DNA from 3 places in the Pseudenhygromyxa sp. WMMC2535 genome. Region 2 is predicted to be linked to each of the others. Evidence: riboswitches for the same ligand, from Rfam matches in the RefSeq annotation. Region 2 holds a riboswitch; each other region holds the start of a gene.
What was found. A riboswitch is a leader RNA that binds a small molecule or an ion and turns the genes downstream of it on or off. The one in region 2 is predicted to bind cobalamin.
Positions count from the first base shown of each region.

Region 1: another riboswitch for cobalamin. It lies ahead of G6O69_RS11865 (ribonucleoside-diphosphate reductase subunit alpha); the one in region 2 lies ahead of G6O69_RS34920 (hypothetical protein).
Region 3: another riboswitch for cobalamin. It lies ahead of G6O69_RS06995 (TonB-dependent receptor); the one in region 2 lies ahead of G6O69_RS34920 (hypothetical protein).

Region 1 is NZ_JABJWV010000001.1:3,084,579-3,091,920, reverse strand. Features, by position in the region: gene G6O69_RS11875 (acyl-CoA thioesterase) at 36-452, opposite strand; gene G6O69_RS11870 (ribonucleotide-diphosphate reductase subunit beta) at 439-1,407, opposite strand; gene G6O69_RS11865 (ribonucleoside-diphosphate reductase subunit alpha) at 1,467-3,830, opposite strand; cobalamin riboswitch at 4,015-4,211, opposite strand; gene G6O69_RS11860 (lipoxygenase family protein) at 4,504-6,576, shown strand; gene G6O69_RS11855 (homogentisate 1,2-dioxygenase) at 6,585-7,342, opposite strand, start outside.
Region 2 is NZ_JABJWV010000001.1:9,063,963-9,071,304, forward strand. Features, by position in the region: gene G6O69_RS34905 (DUF1588 domain-containing protein) at 1-1,134, opposite strand, end outside; gene G6O69_RS34910 (aminoglycoside phosphotransferase family protein) at 1,444-2,397, opposite strand; gene G6O69_RS34915 (hypothetical protein) at 2,430-3,134, shown strand; cobalamin riboswitch at 3,189-3,380, shown strand; gene G6O69_RS34920 (hypothetical protein) at 3,431-4,024, shown strand; gene G6O69_RS34925 (tetratricopeptide repeat protein) at 4,072-5,445, opposite strand; gene G6O69_RS34930 (HipA domain-containing protein) at 5,473-6,042, opposite strand; gene G6O69_RS34935 (DUF262 domain-containing protein) at 6,190-7,342, opposite strand, start outside.
Region 3 is NZ_JABJWV010000001.1:1,858,595-1,865,936, reverse strand. Features, by position in the region: gene G6O69_RS07000 (hypothetical protein) at 1-252, opposite strand, end outside; gene G6O69_RS06995 (TonB-dependent receptor) at 258-2,645, opposite strand; cobalamin riboswitch at 2,677-2,858, opposite strand; gene G6O69_RS06990 (M3 family metallopeptidase) at 2,981-5,122, shown strand; gene G6O69_RS06985 (beta-propeller domain-containing protein) at 5,255-7,342, opposite strand, start outside.

The DNA.
Region 1 (7,342 bases), 6.0 Mb from region 2:
GCCAAAGCGAGGCTCGCACCAACCTCGCGTCGCGCTCAGTCGAGCGGAGGCACCGCCGTGGTCTTGCCCTGCGCGTCGAGGGCGACGAGCACGAACTCCCCGCGCGTGGCCAGCTCGCGCTGTCCGCCGAGCAGGTCCTCGGCCCAGACCTCGACGACCACGCGCATGGAGCTGCGGCCGGTGTCCACGAGCGAGGCGATCAGCTCGAGGAGCTGGCCTTGCTTGACCGGGCGCCGAAAGTCCACGCGGTCGCTGCTCGCCGTGACCACGGTGCACCGACACCAGCGCGAGGCGACCACGAAGGCGGCCTTGTCCATGAGCGCGAGGGCCTGGCCGCCGAACAAGGTCCCGTAGTGGTTGGTCTGCTCGGGGAAGACCATCTCGATCATCCGGCACTCGCGGACCTGGCCCGGGCACGCGGGCTCGCTGCGTTCTGAATCAGAAGTCGACATCGAGGGCGACGCTCCCTTCTACCGCGTTTTGATAGGCCGAGACCCGGCGCTCGAAGAAGTTGGCGAGCTCCGGGATGTCTTGCAAGGCCATGAAGCTCAGGGGGTTTTGCGCGCCGTAGCGCGGCGGCAGGCGCAGGCGGACCAGGCGCTGGTCGGCGCAGTACTCGAGGTAGCCGCGCAGGTCGGCCACGGTCAGCCCCGCGACGCGGTGCGCCGTGCCCTCGAGCAGATCCCGGGCGAACTCGGTCTCGCAGTCCACGGCCTCCTCGATCATCTCGACGATCTGGGCCGCGAGCGCGTCGTCGAAGAGCGCCGGGGACTCGCGGCGGATCACGTCGACGACCTCGAAGGCGAATTCCATGTGCCCGCTCTCATCGCGGAACACCCAGTTGGTGCCCGCGGCCAGGCCGTGAAGCAGGCCGCGCGAGCGCAGGAAGTACACGTAGGCGAAGGCCCCGTAGAAGAACAGGCCCTCGGTGCAGGCCGCGAAGCAGATCAAGTTGAGCAAGAAGGTGCGCTGGTCCTCGGCGCTCTCGAGCCGCTCGAGGCCGGCCATCGGCGCCTGCCAGCGCGCGCAAAACTCGGCCTGGGCGCGGATCGAGGGGATGTTCTCGACCGCGGCGAAGGCCGCCTCGCGGGCCACGGGGTCCGGGACGTAGGTGTCGAGCAAGGTCAGATAAAACTGCACGTGCAGCGCCTCCTCGTAGAGCTGGCGCGAGAGGTACATGCGCGCCTCCGGGGCGTTGAGGTGGCGGTACAAGCTGAGCACCAGGTTGTTGGCGACGATCGAGTCCCCGGTCGCAAAGAAGGCGACCAGGCGCTCGATCAGGTGGCGCTCGGCCGGGCCCATGCGCTCACGCAGGTCGCGGAGGTCCGTGGAGAAGTCGACCTCCTCGACGGTCCAGGTGTTGCGGATCGCCGCCCGGTAGCGCTCGTAGAAGCTGGGGTAGACCATCGGGCGCAGCGTCAGGCACTGGCCGGGGTCGAGGAGGTGGGCGGGGCGATGGTGGTCGATCACTGGCAGGCCTCGCAAAGCTGCGGGTTTTCGAGGTCGCAGGCCTTCGCCTGCAAGGTGGTCTTGGCGATGCGCGTCGCCGGCCGCGAGCGCAGGTAGTAGGTGGTCTTGAGCCCGGCCGTCCACGCGTAGAAGTACATCGAGCTCAGCCGCGCGATGTCGGGGGTCTCCATGAACAAGTTGAGCGACTGGCTCTGGTCCACGAAGGGCGCGCGGGTCACTGCGAGATCGAGGAGCGCGCGCATGGGCAGCTCCCAGGCCGTGCGAAAGCGCCGGCGCAGCGCCGCGGGGATCCGCGAGATCGCCTGGATCGAGCCCTCGTTGGCCTTGAGCGCGTCGATCATCTCGGCGTCCCACAGCCCCAGGGCGCGCAGCTCCCGGACCAGGTGGCGGTTGATCTGCACGAACTCCCCCGACAGGGTCTCGCGCTTGATGATGTTGCTGATGATCGGCTCGATGCACTCGTAGCACCCGGCGATCGAGGCGATCGTCGCCGTCGGGGCGATCGCCACGAGCAGCGAGTTGCGCAGGCCGTGGGCGGCGATCTCGGTCCGCAGCCCGGACCAGTCGAGCTCCCTGGACAGGCTCACCTCCCAAAGGTCCGGGTGCAGGGCGCCGTCGGCCACCCGCGTCTCGGGGTAGGCGGGGTGCGGGCCGTGGTCCCGGGCGAGCTCGCAGGAGGTCCGCAGGGCGTGAAAGTAGATGTGCTCGGCCACGCGCCGCGCGACGTCCTGGGCGGCCCTGGAGTCGAAGTCGAGGCCGAGCATCAAGAGCATGTCGGCGAAGCCCATCACCCCGAGGCCGATCGGTCGCCAGCGCTGGTTGGCGGTCTCGGCCGAGGCGATCGGGTAGTAGTTGATGTCGATCACCCGGTTCAGCGCCCGGGTCGCGGCCTCGACGGTCTGGCGCAGCTTGTCCCAGTCGACCTCGAGCCCGCCCTCGCCCTCGCCCTCGCCCTCGCCCTCGCCAGTGGTCAGGTGGTGGGCGAGGTTGACCGAGGCCAGGTTGCAGACCGCGGTCTCGTCGTCGTTGGTGACCTCGAGGATCTCGGTGCACAGGTTCGACAGGTGCACCGTCCGCCCGGGCCGCGCGGTCTGGTTGCAGGTCGCGTTGGACCGGTCCTTGAAGCACATCCAGCCGTTGCCGGTCTGGGCCAAGGTCCGCATCATCCGCCCGTAGAGCGCCCGCGCGGGCAGCTGCTTGGTCGCCAGGCCGGCGCGCTCGGCCGCCTCGTAGGCGCGCTCGAATTTCTCGCCGTAGAGATCCACGAGGTGGCGCACGGCCTTGGGATCGAAGAGGCTCCACATCGCGTCGGCCTCGACCCGGCGCATGAAGAGGTCCGGGATCCAGTTGGCGATGTTGAGGTTGTGGGTGCGCGCGTACTCGTTGCCGGTGTTGTCGCGCAGCTCGAGGAACTCCTCGATGTCGGCGTGCCAGGTCTCGAGGTACACGCAGCACGCCCCCTTGCGCCGCCCGCCTTGGTTGACCGCCGCGACCGAGGCGTCGAGGGTCTTGAGCCAGGGCACGATCCCGTTGGAGTGGCCGTTGGTGTCGCCGATCAGCGAGCCGCGGCTGCGGATCCGCGAGTAGGAAAGGCCCACGCCGCCGGCGAATTTCGAGAGCTGGGCGACGTCGGTGTAGCGCGCGTAGATGTCGAGCAGGTGGTCGCGGGGCGAGTCGAGCAGGTAGCAGCTCGACAGCTGCTCGCGGCGGGTGCCGGCGTTGAAGAGCGTGGGTGAGCTCGGCAGCAGGTCGAGGCGGCTGTAGCGAGTGTAGAGCTCGAGCGCGTCCTCGACCTGCTCGGACAGGGCCGCGGCCACGCGCATGAAGAAGTGCTGGGGGGTCTCGAGCACCGCGCGGGTCCGCGGGTGGCGGAGCAGGTAGCGGTCGTAGACGGTGCGCAGGCCGAAGTAGTCGAAGCCCGCGTCGCGCCCGGGGTCGATCGCGGCCTGGAGCGCGGCGCCGTGGTGGCGGGCGTACTCGAGCAGGCGCTCGTTGATCAGCCCGACGCGGTGCATGGCCTCGATCCCGTTGACGAAGCCGGTGATCCCCGCCCCGCCGACCTCGAGCTCGATCACCCGCGCCAGGCAGCGCGCGGCCAAGCTGGCGTACTCGGGCGCCTGATCCACCCGCGCGATCGCGGTGTGGGCGAGCAGGTCGTAGTGCGCGCGGGCGTCGGCCCCGGGCGGGAGCCGGCGCGCGGCCGTGTCGATCGTCCACTCGAGGTCGACGTGGTCCAGGCCAGCCGCGAGGCGGCGAAGCTCGGCATCTGCGACCGGCGGCGCAGCCGGCGAGAGGGAGTCCGAGGCGGCGGTGAGCGCGGGGTCGGGCTGAGTCGGGGAGGGCGTGCTTGCTGTCGGCATGTGCGGCGTCGTGGTCGCGAAGACGGCAAGCAGGCAGAGTCCACCGCGAGATGCTTCGGGTGCCTGTCGAACCTGCGCCCCCGCGGGCTGTGAAGCAAAGGGGGTCGAGGGACGGGCACACCAGAGGTGAACACCGGCACCGTGGGCCTCCCCCGAGGCTTCAGGTCGAGCCGACCCTGGTTGTCTCCCAGGATCGAGCGAAGGCAGGTCTTCGGACTCACGAGCGCGACTTGGCGTCACCTACACCCCTGGCTTCCCGGCCGTCGCCAGTGCCTGTCTCGGGGCTTCGTTCTCGTTCACCGCTGCGGGGCAGCTCCGGATTCGCACCGGATTCCCTCTTGATTCACGGCCAGGCCGTGAACCTTCGCGGGCACAACATATGGGGGGTGCCCAGCCCTTGTCAACAACATGTTGTGGTCCGAAGCGGGCGGCACGCAGTGACGGAACGAGGCTGAACACCGCGGCAGCGTCTCTCGAAAGCTCCCGCCAAACCATCCAGGAGCCCGGCCAGCAACCCGGCCAGCAGCCCGGCGGAGCCAGCGCCAATCTCCATGTTTCCAGAGCGCACCGATGCCATGTTTTCATATTGATATTTCGAGCTCATCGAATCGACTAACCACATATCGACCGAGTTCGGATATCGTGCCCGAGATAGACACGACTGGATAGACAAATGGCGAACCCCACCTTGCCCCAATATGCCAACGCCACTCAAGCCGCCGAGCGTCAGCGCGCGCTCGCCTGGGCCAGGACGCAGTACACCTGGTCGCACTCGCACAGCTACGAGTACGACGGCCAGACCCTGGTCTTTCAGCCCATCGCCGTGCTCGAGGTCGACGATCAGCACCCCTTGCCGCCCAGCCAGCAGCTCAACGCGGTCCAGATCCTCGACATCCTCGACACCGGCCTCGACCTGCTCAGCAACATGGTCGTCAACGTCACCAACCTGTTTGGCGTGGGCGCCGTCGCCCTCGATCCGCCGCCGCCGGCCGACTTTCAGATCGGCGACGCGAGCTGGCGCGACGCGACCTTGAAGAAGATCCGCGGGCGGATCGAGCACGCCCTCGACGAGGTCGTGGAGATCATCGACGACGTCCGCGCCCTCCGCGAGGCCCCCGACGAGGTCAAGACCTTCGTCGACACCCTCGAGGAGCAGCGCGAGGCCCTCGAGGAGCTGACCAAGGACGTCCACGACGACGTCACCAAGGGGGGCAAGCGCGGCGCACAAAGGGAGCACCTCGATCGCCTCGGCTCGATCTTCGAGGACATCATCGAGGCGCTGATCCACTCGGGCCTCGAGCAGGCCGGGCTCTATGGTCCAGCGACGGCGCTGCGCGATTACGCCGATCAATTCCAGACCGTCGTGGTCCCGGACGTGGTCTCCCAGACCATGTCCGACGCCCTGTTCGCGCGCATGCGCGTGGCCGGGCCCAACCCCCTGCTGATCCGCAAGATCGACGCGCTGCCCAGCAATTTCCCCGTCGACCCCGCGCGCTTCGAGGCGCGCGTCGGCCTGAGCCCGGACGACGCGCTGGCCGATGACCGCGTCTATCTCGTCGACTACCGCGCGCTCGAGACCCTCGAGCCCGGCGACTTCCCGGCCGGGCAAAAGTACATCACCCCGGGCCTCGCGCTCTTCGCCCTGGTCGGCGAGCACCGGCTGCTCGAGCCGGTGGCGATCCAGTGCGGTCAGACCCCGGGCAACTCCACGCCGATCTTCTACCCCGACGACGGCGAGGGCTGGGAGCTGGCCAAGCTGCACATCCAGACGGCCGACGGCAACTACCACGAGCTGATCAGCCACCTCGGGCTGACGCACTTCCTGGTCGAGCCGTTCGCGGTCGCCACCCACCGCAACCTGGCCCAAAACCACCCGGTCTACCTGCTGCTCCTGCCCCACTTTCAGGGCACCTTGTTCATCAACAATGCGGCCGTCACCTCCTTGGTCGCGCCCGGCGGGACCGTGGACAAGCTGCTCGCGGGGACCATCGAGTCGGACTGGGCGCTGACCTCTCAGGCCCTGGGCGCCCTCGACTTCAACGCCCACATGCTGCCCGAGGAGCTCGCGCGCCGCGGGGTCATGGACTCCGAGAGCTTCCCTGGCTACCCCTACCGAGACGACGCGCTGCTCTCGTGGTCGGCCATCGAGTCGTGGGTGCGGGACTATCTGGCGATCTACTACAACGACGACGCGGCGGTGACCGAGGACAGCGAGCTCCAGGCCTGGTACCGCGACCTCGTCTCCCCCGAGGGCGGCTGCGTCGGCGGCCTGGGCGAGCTCGGGCCCGACGACACGCTCGGGCTGTTCACCTTCGACTACCTGGCGCGCGTGCTGACCATGGTGATCTTCACGGGCAGCGTTCAGCACGCCTCGGTCAACTTCCCGCAAAAGCAGATCATGAGCTACACGCCGGCGATGCCGCTGGCGGCCTACGCCCCCGCGCCCACCCAGACCAGCGGCCCGGCCTCGGATCAGACCACGCTCGCGGAGCTGCCCCCGCTGCAGATGGGCATGCTTCAGGTGCTCATCGGCCAGCTCCTCGGCGGCGTCTACTTCACGCGCCTTGGCGACTACGACCGCCACCAGTCCGGCCAGTGGTTCACCGACGCCCGCGTCGGGCCGCTGCTCGAGGACTTCCAGGCCGAGCTCGTCGCGGTCGAGCGGGAGATCGGGCGCCGCAACCTCTCGCGGCCTTGCTACGAGTTCCTGCTGCCCTCGAGGATCCCCCAGAGCATCAACATCTGAGCCGCGGCTCAGGGCTTGCTCGGGTCGAAGTGACGCTCGGCCCGGCTGGCGAACTGGCGAAAGCCCGGGTCGCGGTGTCCGCTCTGCGCGGCCCAGGGCGACAGCCGCAGCGGCAGCGTGGTCTCGAACTGAATCCAGCGCGAGGCCCCGCCGAGCCAGCGCGGCGCGTCGGCGACGGCGTCGTCGAGGGCCACCGCGCGCTCGTAGGACTCGGTCTTGACCCCGTGGGCGGTGAAGGGCGGGGTCATGAAGTGGCCGCCGCGCGTGAACACCTGCTCGGCGTTGCTCGGGCCGGTGACGATCGCGTTGAACTCCGTGGCCGCGTTGCGGTGGTAGTAGGGCGGGCGGAAGCTGTGCTTGGCCACGTCCCAGCGGTCCGGGAAGATCACCAGGTCCGCGGCGTTCTCCCCGGCCTCGTCGAGCTTGGCGGAGAGCACCGTGAAGATCGAGGGGTCCGGGTGGTCGAAGCTCACGCTGCCGATCGCGTTGAAGTGGTCGAAGCTCCACTTGTAGGGCGCGTAGTTGCCGTGCCAGGCGACCACGTCGAAGCAGGAGTGGCCCTGCTCGGCCCGCCACAGCTCGCCGCCGTGCTTGGCGACGATCTCGAAGCCCTCGACCTCGCGGTCTTCGTAGGCGGCCACCGGCGTGAAGAAGTGGCGGGCGTCGGCGAGGCCGTTGGCGCCGATCGGGCCGCGATCCGGGAGCTCGAAGTGGCGCGCGTAGACCTCGAGCACGAGGCCGCGCAGGCGGGCGCCCTCTCCCTGCG
Region 2 (7,342 bases):
GGCGAGGGCCGCGTCCACGTGGGTGTAGTCGGCGTCGAAGAAGGTCCGCCAGTCCGTGTTGTCCTCCCAGATCACCGCGCGCAGCAGGTGCTCGGTCTCCTCGACCATGGAGGCGACGAGCGCCTCGCTGTAGAGCGGGAAGAGCTCCGGATCCTTGGCCGAGATCTCGTCGAGGGCCAGGTATTCGGCGAAGAACTCCGAGACCGCCTCGGGCGCGCCCGGATCCGCGACCATGTCCCGAGCCAGCGAGTCGAGGGCCGAGACCTCGTCGTAGAGCCCGTTCTCGGCGGCCTCGAGCAGCGCGAGGCTGGGGATGCGCCCGTTGATCAGCAGCGACATCCGCGTGATGACCTCCGGCCCGGTCAGCCAGTAGACCGTCGGGTCCTCGACATCTTGCTCTCCGAGCTCGCTGACGTAGATGAAGTGCGGCGAGAGCAGCACCCGGACGATCCCGTACTTGAGCCCCGGGCCGAACGCGCCCTCGCCCCAGGTCCGCGCCTGAAGCGAGATGTCGACGATGGCCTGGACCTCCTCGGCGCTCGGCGACCGCCGCCAGGCCAGGTGAGCCAAGTTGGTGGCGACCTGCGCGTAGCAGGCCTCTGCGTCCGAGTTGTCGTTGATCACGCAAGGGGCGATCAACGCGAGGGTCTGCGGGTTGGCCACGACCGCGTCGGCCACGGCCAGGGCCGAGGTCTCGTAGTTTTCGACGAGGTCGAGGCCCGGCGAGAGCTCAGCCGCGCCGATCGAAGTGTAGCCGCTCAGCGCCTGGTCCCCGGGCGGCGCGGCCACGGCCGCGGCCTCGGGGCCGAACATCAGCTCGATCGAGTTGACGTATTGGTAGTCGAGGAGCCTGCGCATGCCGCCCAGCGGGGGCGTGTACTCCTCCTCCTCACCGGTGCCCTCTTCGCCCGTGCCCTCTTCGCCGGTGCCCTCTTCGCCCGTGCCCTCTTCGCCCGTGCCTTCTTCGCCCGTGCCTTCTTCGCCCGAGGTCGACTCGCCCTCGGTGTCAGATGGGCCCTCGGTGTCAGAGGGACCATCTTCGTCGTCGCCCCCTGTGCCCCCCTCCTCACCGACCTCGTCGGCACCTGGCATCGAGGGATCGAGCTCGTCATCCACGCAACCGGACCCGAACATGAAGATGCAAGACAGCCCAAAGGCGGGTCCAAGCCCGGGCTTTGCGGAAAATTGAAATGTCACGAAGGCCCCCCTCCTCACCGCCATGAATGAGTGGCGATGGTCGCTGCCAGTCTATGCAGATGGGACACTCACTTTGCAACAATTATATTTGTTTTTTATGAAATGTGTTTCTGAAGGCATATCAGCCTGCGTTATTTGTAGGTTTCAGACCTCTATTTAAACACCCTCACACCACATCTCATAGGCACACAAAACGTCGGTTGTTCTCGTCTCCCGGCGACATGAGCAATCGGCACGCCGTGCCCTTCATTGGTCCAAAAATGTGCACGCTTTGGCCACAGCCAGCGCAATCGCGTGCCGACCTTCGGCCTCGAAATCAGCATCAGCGTGGCGCATGCCCCAGGCCAAGCTCGCCAAACCATGCAGCGCCAGTGCGCAAGAGAATGCACCCTCGCTGATCTGCGCAATATTCTGCCTACCACACGACGACGCAAAATAGCCGCGGGAGAAGGCCTGGCCGAGCTCGGGCTTGCTCCGCCATGCGCCTGCCCAGAGCTTGGCGAAGTCGACGGCGGGCAGGTCGGCGCGGGCGTGCTCGAAGTCGATGACGGCGAGCTGCTCGCCGGTCCACAGCCAATTGTGCGGGCCAAAGTCGCGGTGGCAGGGCACCCGGGCCACGCCCTCGAGGTCGACGCGCGCGGGGGCGATGGCCTCGAGGCCCGCGCGCAGCTCTGAATCGAGGGCGTCGGCGCAGCCCGCCAACCATCCACGCCAGCGCCGCTCGAGCGCCTCGCTCAGCGGCATGGGATCGCGGTCCGGTATCGGCAGGCTGTGGAGCGCGGCGAGGAAGCGGCCCGCCGCCTCGTGGATCCCCGGCGCGCTCGGATCGGCGGCCTCGCCGACCAGCTGCTCGAGCAGCAGCGCGCGCGTGGCCACGTCGAAGGCGAGCAGTCGCGGCACCGGCCAACGCCCACCATCGGGCCCGGGTCCCTCGAACCATCGACTCAGCGCCTCGCGCTCTTGGGCGAAGCCCCGCGCGCCGAGGTGATGCTTGAGCACCGCCCCTTTACCCGCCGCCCCTTTACCCGACGCCCCCTCCCCTGCCACCCCCTCCCCTGCCACCCCCTCCCCCGCCACCGTCGAGACCAGCCAGACCCGCGTGTGCCCGCGGCCGTCGTCGCGGCGTCGCCAGCTGGCGACCGGGCCGAGCTGCTCGAGCACGAAGCGACGCAGCGCGAGGGGCGGCTCGTCGGCGTCCATCACGGATCATGCTACCGCGCTATGCTCCCGCCGTGACGCGCCCGCTGCGGCTGATGATCTACGACCGGACCTGCACCGGTGACCTCGTCCCCGGCCTGCGTCATCGATCCGGCGACGGCCTCGGGGGGCGGCTGGCCCGGCGCGTCGGCGAGCGATTCACCCGCGTCCCCGGCCCTGGCCTGAGCCACTCCTGGGCCGTCGGCGGCGCGCTCTACTCGAGCCTCGGCCGCCTCGACGACTGGCGCGGCTTCGACGACTGGGGGAGCGCCCTGCGCTGGCTGGCCGACTACCCCGATCCTCGGCCCATCGCCGAGGTCCAGTTTTGGGGCCACGGCAAGTGGGGCTGCGCGCGCGTCGACGCCGAGCGCCTCGACCTCGGCTCGCTTCGAGCACGGCACGCGCACCACGGACCGCTCGCGGCGATCCGCGATCGCATGGCGCCCAGCCAGAGCCAGTGGTGGTTTCGCACCTGCGAGACCTTTGGCGCCGCGCCAGGTCAGCGCTTCGCCCGCGAGTTCGTGGGCTTCATGGGCTGCCGCGCCGCCGGGCACACGTACATCATCGGTCCATGGCAAAGCGGGCTGCACACCCTCGCCCCCGGCGAGGCGCCGCGCTGGTCCGAAGATGAAGGCCTGGTCGAGGGCACGCCAGAGGAGCCTCGGCTCGCGCGCTGGTCCGCCCGCGGCGAGCCCAACACGGTCAGCTTCCTGACAGGCAAGATCCCCGCGGGCTTTTGATGCACGAGTGAGTCGCCTCCAGGGCCAGCGCTGGACAGCGCCAGACCCAGCCGCTACTCACGCCCAGCTTCCGGTTCGCCCCATGGGGCGTCGCAAGAGGGAACCCGGTGAGATTCCGGGGCTGCCCCCGCAGCGGTGAGCGGCGACGAAAACCGCACCAGGTACTGGCGCCCACAGGCGTTGGGAAGCCGCGGTGAGTAGGACGACCCGCAAGTCCGAAGACCTGCCGGACGCCGTCGACCCAATTCCGGGCGACGTCACCGTCACATCCTCGAGGGGAGGATCCCATGGTTCGCATGCATCAATTCACGCTTCGTCTCGCCGCTACTTCGCTCTTCGCCTTTGCTTCGCTCACCGCCTGCTCCGACGACGCCGCCGAAGGTGGCGACGAGCAAGGCACCGAAGAGACCGACGCGGGTACCGAGACCGACGCCGGCACCGAGACTGACTCCGACGTCGGCACCGAGACCGACGCCGGCACCGAGACCGACTCCGACGTCGGCACCGAGACCGACTCGGAGACCGACGCCGGCACCGAGACCGACACCGGCAACGCCGACGACCTGGAGATCATCGGCGAGTACATCGACGAGTGGGGCGACATGCACGTCATCACCGCCGAGCAGTGGGAGAACGCCGCCGGGACGTTCCTCATCGATCATTGGGACAACGAGGCGACCTACCTCGTCGCCCAAAACGACGCCCAAAACGAGTACTTCCCGGAGCTGTGGAGCCGCTTCGACTGGACCTGGGCCGACGACGCGCTCTACTACTGCCAGACCGTCTACGACGGCGCGACCATCGATGACGCCGTGGCCGGATCGGCCGACGCCGACGACCTCGCGGCGGGCTGCGCGGGGTTCTCCTGGACCTCGCTCGAGCAGCAATGACCCGAGCGACCGGGCGCGCCTGCTCGGCGCGCCCGGCTCGAACATCCTCAGCGCTTGGTCTTGGCCTTGGCCGCTTCGGCCTCGCGCTTGGCGACGTCCTCCACGCAGACCTGGGCCTCCGCGCGTAGCGGATCCTCTGGCGCGAGGGCCTTGCTCAGGCGCTGGCCAGTGTCGCAGTGCTGGCGCGCGGCCTCGAGCTCGCCGAGTGCGAGCTCGGCCGTGCCTAGCCTGATCAGCGTCCGGATCACGTCGCGGCTGTCCGCGCCCAGGGCCTGGGTCAGGGGCGTGAGCGCTTCGGTGTAGAGCGTCCGCGCGCCGCGATTTTGTTTCATCACCAGCAAGGTGTCGCCGAGCGCGAGCTTGACCCGCGCCGTCCGCCAGTCGCGGGCGCCGTAGAGCGAGTCGCAGATCTCCAGCAGGTCGAGGAAGGCGAAGTGCGCGTCGGCGGCCTGGCCGGCGCTCATCAGCACCTGCCCCGTCAGCTCGAGCACGGCCTGGGTCTCGGGGTGGTCCGCGCCCAAAGCCTCGGCGAAGGCGTCTCGGGCGTCGACGAGGAGGTCCTGGGCCGCGGAGAAGCGACCCGCGTCGAGCTGGACCTGGGCGAGCTGACGCTGGAGCACCGCGGTGTGCGGGCTGCTGGCGCCCGACAGGCGCGTCGCCACGGCGATGGCCTCGGCCAAGGTGGCGCGCGCCCCCCCGAGATCACCGGCCTCGCGCTGGGCCGCGGCGAGCGAGCGCGAGGCCGCGAGGATCGCCCAGGGATCACCGGCCTCGCGCGCCCGCGCGAGGGCCTCGCGGCGCGCGTCGATCCCCTGGTCCTCTCCCGCTCCGCTCGCCTCGCCTGCTCCGCTCGCCTCGCCTGCTCCGCGCAGCAGCGTCGCCTTCGCAGCCTCGAGGTCTGGGCTGCCCGCGTCCACCTCCGCCCTCTCGAGGCAGCCCGCGGGGTCTTCGAAGAGCCGGTCGACCTCGGGCCACAGCCCTGCGCCACGCTGCTCCGGCGCCTCGGTGATCAGCTCGGCGAGGGCGACGAGCGCCCAGACCTGGGCGTCCAGGCAGCGCTGCGCCTGCTCGGCGCGCTCGAGCTCCGCCTGGTCCTCGCCCGCGCAGGTCTGGCGATAGGCCGCCGACCACGACTCCTCGGCCGCGGCCACGCGCGCGTCGATCCTCGCCAGGGCCACGCCCGGCCACTCCCCGCGCAGCCCGGCGAGCGCGGCCGCCAGGGCGTCGCGGCGCGCCAGCGTCCACTCGCGCGACAGCAGCTGCGCGCCCTCGCAGGCGTCCTGCGTCGACGCAGGATCGGCGCCCGGCGCCCGGCTCTCCTGGGCGCGCTCGCAGCCCGCCACCGCGAGGCCGAGGGCGCAGGTGATCGAGAGCAGCGTGCTGCGTGCGCGGGAGACCTGGGGGGCTTCGAGGGCCGACATCCGCGCCGACAGTAGCAGCTACAGCAGCTACTGAAGCTTGGACGCGGCGAGATGAGCCGTGACCCGGTCCCGCACCACAGCGGGCGCAGTGGCCGCGACATCTATCCATACACCCCGAACCTCGCGGATGAACGCCTCGAGATCATCCATCACCCGTGAAGTATCGACTGGCGACAGCGACGCTACCGTCAAGAGTTCGTCCAAAGACACGTCGACCAGTTGCATCGGCCGCTCCATCGTGGGTGTGGGTGGCTCATACCAACGCAGCGCAGTGTGCGTGTGAATCGACGAGTACACGACCGTCGAGACGACATCGTACACCGGAGCGAGCCGCGGCCTCACGCCATCCGGGTAAAAGAGCGCCCAATTCTTGAGGTGCGCGTCGGCGTTTCCCGACAGCACCATGAACGCGAGGCGACGCATGTATTTCAAAAAGTCGTCCTCACCACACAGCGCATAGATGACGCTGCCCACGCTCCCGTAGTGGCTCCACCCGAGTTCGAAGTCCTCCCACGCGTACTTGTCCTCCGGCGGGAGGTGGGAGCAGGTTTCGAAAGTAGTTCGGCAGCGGCGAGCCGCGAAAGGTGCGCGGTGGATCGATCAGCTGGTCTTCGAACCATCGCCCGAGCACGGGACGCGAGGCGGACGCAGCGTAGGTGGCGTCAAACTCGAGGGCCGTCTGGCCGGAGGCAGCGTCCGGGCGAAGCTCTCCAACGACGACATTCCCCAGCAGCACGCGAGCGCTCATGCGCTGCGCCTCGCCAACATGGCGATCGATGGAGCGTCGTCACGCTCCAGCTCGACGTGCCGCGCGAAGAATGCCTCGACCGAGCGCCGGAGGGCTCGCTCCCGGCGGTCATAGAAGGCCTCGACATTTCCCTGGCGCAGCGCCTCGCGTGCTTTGGCGTCGATCCCATGAGAGACGAGCGCGGCCTCATCGGTGCACTCCAAGATGAGCGCCCTCGCGGTGGTACCAGGTGGGTGCAGCAGCTTGTTGACCATTCCACGGCCACGGTGCGCTCCGCTGGCCGAGTCACGCAGGATTGGCTGCACGCCATCACTCGAGCCGTTGCGAAACAGGTCGCCCGCGTCCAGCCGCTCCCCCGTCCGCAGACTACGCGGCCACTGGGCGATGAGCGCACAGACCATCGCCTTCCCGCGAGCGGTCGCCATGCCGGAAGCGCTCGTCTTGCTCCACTCGTCGTCGTCGAAGGACAGGCCCTCGGGTGAGCCCGTCCGCCGCAGCAGCGCCTGCACCGACTCCGCCTCGTCCGCCCTCACGTCGTCCACGTGCTGCTGCATCGAACCCGAGGCGCCTCCGAGGCGCTCCCCGAGCGAGCCACGCCACAGCCACCGACGCAGCAAGATCAAGCTCCGCTCACTGGGAGCCGGGTGAAGCGCGAAGAAGCGCGCCAGCACGACGATGGGCAGCTCGTACGGCCGAACCGCCACATGGGGGACGTGGGCGGTGCCACGCAAGAACGCCACGGTCGCACGCAGAGCCTTGGCGGTGCGGATGAGATCCGCTTCAGCGTCGACGACTTCGAGCTTCCTCGGATCGAGCTTGCCGACCTTGCCACCTCGAATCGCCTCGAAAGCCTTCAAAATCGTGAGGTGCGGGATCTCCCCAAACCCGAGCTCCGCGAGCTCTGCGTTGACGAGCGCGAGGCCCGTATTGCCCCCTCGAGATACCTGCGACCAGATCAGCGCGTTGAACACCTCATCACGGCGCATGGACTTGCCCGTCGAGTTGACCCGGTCGAACACATGCCTGAGCGCGTCGATCTCGGCGTGTTCGACGATGTAGAGGCCCAGCTTGTGCTCGCGAATGCGCTTGCCGAGCTCAAAGTAGCGGCGCTTGTCCTCGAGCGACATCCACGGCGGAACCCACGCCGAC
Region 3 (7,342 bases), 7.2 Mb from region 2:
GTCGAGGTCGATCAGCCCGACGGCGCCGGTGTTGAAGTCGGTGCTCGTGACCACGAGCTGCGTGGGCGCGGGGGCGGGGCTCGGGCAGTCGTCGACCTCGGGGTAGCCGGCGGTGAGCTCGGCCTGGATCAGCGTCGGCGGCTCGGCGGCGCTCGGGGCCTCGTCGCTGGTGCAGGCCGGGCTCGCGCAGGCGAGGGCGCAGGCCAAGGTGGTCGGGCGGCGAAGGGAGGGGAGAGGCGGATCGGCGCGCATCGTGATCATTGCTTTCGGGGGAGGTCGAGGTCGACGCGCAGCGAGCCCCACACGCTGCGGCCCGGAAGGGGGAAGCCGATGAAGTCGCTGATCCCCGCGGGGTAGGACTGCGTCGGCCCGAGCGCAGGGGTGATGGTGGTCTGGCGCAGGTTGCCGAGGTTGCGGACCTGGACGCCCAGCTCGACGCGGTCGGCCACGCGCAGGCTCAGGCCCGCGCCATGGAGCAGGCGCGGGGGCAGCTCCACGCGCCCCGAGAGGTCCAAGGTGTTGCCGGCGATCCACTCGAGCTCCCAAAACACCCGCGGCTCGAAGCCGACGCCGGCGCGGCCGAGGCGAAAGCGGTGGCCGCCGGCCGGGCGGGCGAGCAGGCTGTGGCGCGGGCGCCCGGGCAGGGGCTGGCCGTACTGCTCGGCCTCGGGGCTCTCGTTGCGGCTGTCGAGCAAGGTGTAGGCGAGGTCGAGGCTCAGGTCGCGGTCCCAGGCGCGCAGGCTCAGGCCAGCCTCGAGGCCGCGGACCCGCGCGCCGGCGACGTTTGTCGGGCGGATCACCGGGCCGCTGCGCACCCACTGGATCAGGTCCTCGCTCCAGGTCGCGAAGCCGACGACCTGGGCGAAGAGATCCACGGCCCCGCCGAGATCCTCGAGGTCGAGGATCAGCCCGCCGTCGACCTTGGTGCCCTGCTCCGGGCGCAGGCCCTCGTTGCCGACGAGGTAGCCGCGGTCGCCGAAGAGCTCGAAGAGCGTCGCAAAGCGCAGGTATCGGCCGACGCTGGCCCGGGCCTCGAGGCCCTCGACGAGCTTCAGCTTGCTGGCCAGGCGCGGCGACCAGCCGAGGACCACGCTGTCGCGGCCGGCGTCGTCGACCTCGCCCTGGCCCTCGGGCACGGCGAAGTTGCTGGCGGCCAGGTCCACGCGCAGCGCCGGGGAGATGGCCCAGCGCCGCGAGAACAGCCACTGCTCGAGCTCGACGCCCAGGCCCAGGCTGGTCCGCCCGCGGGTGGCGTCGCCGGAGGCGAGGACCTGAGCGTCCCCGCTCCCGTCTCCGCTCCCGCTCCCGCTCCCGCTCCCGCTCTCATCGCCGTAGCGCTCGTCGATGGTCACGCGCTCGCCCCGGGCCTCGGCGCTGAGCTCGAGCCACGCGCCGCGCCACAAAGGGGCGCGCAGTCGCGGGGAGATCCAGCCCTCGAAGCTCAGCGCGCGCTGGTCGTTGGCGGCCAGGCCGACCTCGCCGCCGAGGTCGCGAAACAGCCGGTCTTCCACGGCCAAGCTGGCGATCCACTCGACGTAGCCCCCGGGCCCGAGGCCGTCTCGGCGCACGCGGGTGACGTTGCGCAGCGAGGCCGTGCGCCCGCGGGCGTCGGCGGCCGGGGCCGCGGCGGTGCCCGGGATGCCCTGGGTCTTCCACCACCCGAGCAGCTGCGAGGACACGCGCAGGTGATCACGGCGATGATCCACGCGCAGCTGGGCGAAGAGCCGGTCGTAGTCGTTGTTGAGGCGCCGCGAGTAGCCGTCGTCCTCGGGGATCAGCGGGGTGTTGGCGTCGTCGTAGTAGGAGAAGTCGCCGCGCGCGCCCGCGTAGCCGATGCGCGCGGCGATCGACAGGTCGGGGCGCAGGGCGTGGGCGTAGCCGGCCCGGGCCTCGCGGGCCAAAAACGAGCCGAAGCCGCCGGCGAGCCACAGACGATCGTCGCCGCGGTGGACCTCGCCGACGAGATCCATGACGCCGCCGATCGCCGCCGCGCCGTAGCGGGCCGGCGCGTGGCCGCGGTGGAGCTCGATCCGGGCGAGGGCGTCGAGGGGGACCGCGCCGAGATCCACGACCCCCGAGAGGCTCCCGCTCAAGGGCGCGCCGTCGAGGAAGATCGGGACCTGCAAGCTCGTGCTGCCGCGCAGCGAGACCGCGCTGAACTGACCCAGGCCGCCGATCGAGCGCACCGTGACCCCCGGCGCGCGGCTGACCACGCTGGCGAGGTCGTCGGCCGCGGGTCGCCCGGGCTCGCTGGCGAGGTCGATGGCCGTGACGAAGCCGAAGCTGCGCCGGCTGAGGTTGCGCTGGGCGGCGAGGCCGTCGCCGCGCTCTCGACCGACGACGACCTCGGTGCGATAGGGCGAGGCGCTCGGGCGACTCGCGGAGCCGGCGTCGCTGCGTGTGTCCGGAGAGCTGGGCGGGCTCGAAGAGCCGGGCGGGCTCGGAGTCTCCAGCGCGCCTGGAGCGTCTGGAGCGCTCCCGGGCGAGATCTCCGGGGCGCCCTCGCTGGCAGCGTCGCTGCCTGGCGCGTCTTCGGCGGCGGCGGGCGAGGCGGACGCCGCGAGCAGCCCCATGCACGGCTCGGCCGCAGCGGAGGCGGTGGCCGAAGAGGATGGTGCGAGCGCGAGCGCGCACGCGATACGCATGAGGACCAAGGCGAGGGGCTCCCGTCTCACCGATGAATGGGGCGCGGGAGGCAGGTCTCCTGGCTCGCGGGTCGTTCGTCTTCGGCGCCTTCCCAGGTCTCCCCAGTGGCTCGGATGCCTCGACGTCGCCGCTCACAGTGGCGGGAGCCGCCCCGGATTCTCACCGGGTTCCCTCTTCGCCGCTCGCGCGGCACCGCCCGCGCTCGGGCGTCTGACGGCTTTGTTTCGCACAAAAGCCCCTTTCGCGTCCAGCGCCCCGTGAAGATCCCCGTCTTCGTCGCCGGCCCGCGCTCTCGCCACACCCGGGGCCTTCGGCGTATATCCCAGGACCCGACATGCGCACGCCCTTTTTCGCTCTGACCCTCGCCCTGTCGGCCACCGCGCTGACCGCCTGCCACCCCAAGACCGACGCATCACCCGTGAACGACCCAGGCACCAAGACCCAGACCGAGGGCGAAGACAACCCGCTCCTCGTCGCCAGCAGCTTGCAGTACGAGGCGCCCGCCTACGACGCCATCGAGTTCGCCGACTTCCGCCCGGCCTTCGAGCGCGGCATGGAGGCACACAGCGCCGAGATCGCGGCGATCACCAGCAACGAGGAGCCGCCCAGCTTCGAGAACACCGTGGTCGCCATGGAGCGCGCCGGGGCGATCCTCAACCGCACCGCCGACGTGTTCTTCAGCCTCACGGGCACGGTCTCCAACGATGAGATCCGCGCGCTCGAGGCCGAGATGGCCCCGCTGCTCTCGGCCCACGGCGACTCGATCGTCCTCGACCCCGCGCTCTTCGCCCGGGTCGAGGCGGTCTACGAGGGCCGCGACTCGCTCCAGGGCGAGGACCTGCGCCTGGTCGAGAAGGTCTACGAGGACTTCGTGCGCGCCGGCGCCAAGCTCGACGAGGCCGCCAAGGCCGAGATCCGCGAGATCAACGCCGAGCTGTCCAAGCTGACCACGCAGTTCTCCCAAAACCTGCTCGCCGCCGGGAAGGCGGGGGCGGTGGTCGTCGAGGACAAAGCTCGGCTCGCGGGCCTGAGCGAGAACGACATCGCCGCCCTGGCCGCCGCGGGCGAGGCCGCCGGGATGCCCGGCAAGTACGTGATCAACCTGCTCAACACCACGCAGCAGCCGGTGCTCGCCAGCCTCGAGGACCGCGCGCTGCGTCAGCAGATCTTCGAGGCCTCGGCCGAGCGCGCCGCGCAAAACGGCCCGGTGCTCCTGCAGATCGTCGAGCTGCGCGCGCGCAAGGCCGCGCTGCTCGGTGAGCCGACCTGGGCCAACTACGTGCTCGGCGAGCAGATGGCCAAGACCCCCGAGGCCGTGCTGAAGATGCTCGACGACCTCGCCCCGCGGGTCGTCGACAAGGCCAAGGCCGAGGCCGAGGCGATCGAGAAGGCGATCGCCGCCGACGAGCAGCGCTTCGAGCTCGAGCCCTGGGACTGGGCCTACTACGCCGAGAAGGTCCGGGCCAAGCAGTTCGACCTCGACGAGAACGAGGTCCGCGCCTACTTCGAGCTCGAGCGCGTGATGAAGGACGGGCTGTTCTTCGCGATGGGCGAGCTGTTCGGGATCCGCTTCGAGGAGCGCACCGACCTGCCCACCTACCACCCGGACGTGCGCACCTTCGAGGTCTTCGACGCCGACGGGACCAGCGTCGGGCTGTTCTACGCCGACTACTTCGCCCGCGAGGGCAAGCGCGGCGGGGCGTGGATGAACGCGATCGTCGGCCAGAGCGAGCTGCTCGGCCGCAAGCCGGTGATCGTCAACGTGCTCAACGTGCCCAAGCCGCCCGCCGGCCAGCCCACGCTGCTGACCTTCGACGAGGTCGGGACGATGTTCCACGAGATGGGCCACGCGGTCCACGGGCTGTTCTCGGAGGCCACCTACCCGAGCCTCGCGGGCACGGCGGTGCCCCGCGACTACGTCGAGTTCCCCTCGCAGTTCGAGGAGGACTGGGCCATCGACACCAAGGTCCTGGCCAACTTCGCCAAGCACTATCAGACCGGCGAGGCGATCCCCCCCGAGCTGCTCGACAAGCTGCTCGCCTCGCGCGAGTTCAACCAGGGCTTCGCCAGCCTCGAGTACATCGCCGCGGCCTTGCTCGACATGGAGTGGCACATGATCCCCGCCGACGCGAAGATCAGCGACGTCGACGCCTTCGAGCACCAGGCCCTGGCCAAGCACGGGGTGGACTTCGCCCCGGTGCCCCCGCGCTACCGCTCGAACTACTTCGCGCACACCTTCGCCGGCGGCTACTCGGCTGGCTACTACGCCTACCTGTGGACCGAGGTCCTGGCCGCCGACGCCTTCGCCTACATGGGCACTCAGGGCGGCCTGACCCGGGCCAACGGCGACCGCTTCCGCGAGCTGATCTTGTCCAAGGGCAACACCGTCGACCCCATGACCCAGTACGTCAACTACCGCGGTCAGGAGCCCACGGTCGACGCGCTGCTGGTCCGCCGCGGCCTCGTCGACGAGTGATCCCGGCGCAGGGCCGGCGCTCGGCCGGCGCTCGGCCGGCGCTCGGCCGGCGTTGGGGTTGTCGCGCCGCGAGTGAATTGAAGACGCGCCCGGTCCTGAGGACCGGGCGCGTTTTTCATTGGGCCCTGCGGCCTACTCGTCGTCGACGACGAGCTTGATGTCCACCGGCGGGTTCTCGAGGTCGGAGATGTTCGCGACCTTGATCCGCTCGAGGGCGATCGAGTAGACCCAATCCTCCATGAAGATCGAGCGCTTGACCCTCGAGTTGGACTTCGTCCACCAGTTGTTGCACTTGTTGGTGTAGTTGTCCAAGGTCTCGGGCTCGTCGTGGGGGACGCCGCCGAGCAGCTTGAAGCCGTCCTCGGTGGTCACCTGGTAGACCAGCAGACCGCTGAAGGTCATGATGTCACCATAGTCGCCGCCGCCGTTGCTCTCCTCGCAGATCGTCATCGGCACGGCGAGCAGGTCGCGGGCCTTGAAGTAGGTGAACGCGAGGTGGTTGGTCGCGGCGTCCGAGGTCGAGCCGCGGGTGCCGATGATCTCCTTGTGGGTCAGGGTCGGGTTCTCGAGATCGGTGTTATCGATGATCTGGAGCTGGAGGCCCTGGAAGTAGGCGAACGAGTCCATGTCGTCCGCGTCGTAGCCCATGGTCAGGAGGTGATCCTCGTCCATGGGGTGCATGTAGGTCGAGAAGCCCGGGATCTTGAGCTCCCCGAGCACCTCGGGCGCGTTCGGGTCGGCGAGGTCGATGACGAAGAGCGGGTCGGTCTTCTTGAAGGTGACGACGTAGCCGATCTCGTCACGGAAGCGGACCGAGCGGATGTCCTCGGTCGGGGCCAGGTTGTCGACCTGACCGAGCACGACGAGCTGGGAGCCGTCCTGCTCGAGCGCCGAGATCGTGCTGTGCACGTCGGGCGAGGGCAAGAAGCCGCTGGTCGTGGCGATGCGCAGGACCTCGTCGTACTCGTCCATCGAGAACTGGTTGAGCACGCGACCCTTGACCACGCCGCTGGCCTGGTACTTGGGCTTCTTGCCACCCTTCTTGAGCTTGAACTTGTGCAGCGAGGTGGCGTCGTCGATCTCCGGATCGATGTCCGGGAACCAGTCGGGATCGTCGGTGTAGGGCCGACGGTGACGGACCGCGATGTAGAGCGAGTCGGCGTCGGCATACATCGCGCCGGGCTGGCTGAGCATCGTGGTCGCGGCCATCGGATCGACCTCGTCGATCGCGAAGGACATCAGCGACAAGAAGCCCTCGGCGTCGCTGAGCTCCGAGATGTAGAAGTCCTCGCACTCCGACAGCGGCGCCTCGCTGACGGTGACCTCGTCGCCGTCGTAGCGCTTGTCGACGACCTTGGGCAGGAGGTCGAGGATCGGGGTGTTCTCGATCTTCTCGAGGTTCTGCGCGTGCAGCTCGTCGAAGAGCGCGTGGACCTCGGCTACGCTGTAGCCGTACTCGTCCTCGAGCCCGCACCACACGTTGGGCAGGTCGTCGGGCCAGTAGTCGAGGTCGTCGACGGCGTTGAGGCCGAACTCGGAGAACACGATCGCCGTGTGGATGTCCATGCCCACGCGGCGAGAGTTGAGGTAGGCGCCGTCGAACTCGAGCTCGCGGGTGAGCACCGGGTTCTCGCGGTCGCTGATGTCGAGGATCGTGATCCGCATCGGCGCGCCGTCGCCGGTGAAGTCACAACCGTAGCCGTAGGTGCAGTTGGAGGCCGGGTTGTTGGACCAGTAGCCGTCGATCAGCGAGTAGATGATCGCCTTGTCCTCGTGGACGTACATCCGCTTGGGCTCGCCCTTGATCTCGAAGGTCGAGAGCGTGTGCGTCTCGTCGGCCGGCCAGGCGTCGAGGATCCAGAAATTGCCGTCGGCGAGCAGGTAGACGTAGCCGCCGTCGTTCTTGACGAAGTCGGCCTCGTCGACGTCCTCGACCTGGGTGTTGGTCGTGGTGTACTCGCTGGCCTCCTCTTCTTCTTCCTCTTCTTCTTCCTCTTCCTCCCACCACCAGTCTTCACAGCTATAGGTGGCGGCGTCCACGGCCTTGTCGCGCTTGTACTGGAGGTTGGTCTCCATGGCCTCGATCAGCCTGGCCTTGAGCTTGGCGTCGAGGTCCTCGCAAGAGCCCGGGGTGAGATCGGCGTCGCCGGGCTCCTCCTCGACGGGTGGTTCGTCGGGTCCGGGGATGACGCAGCTCAGCGGCTGCGCGGCCATCACGGC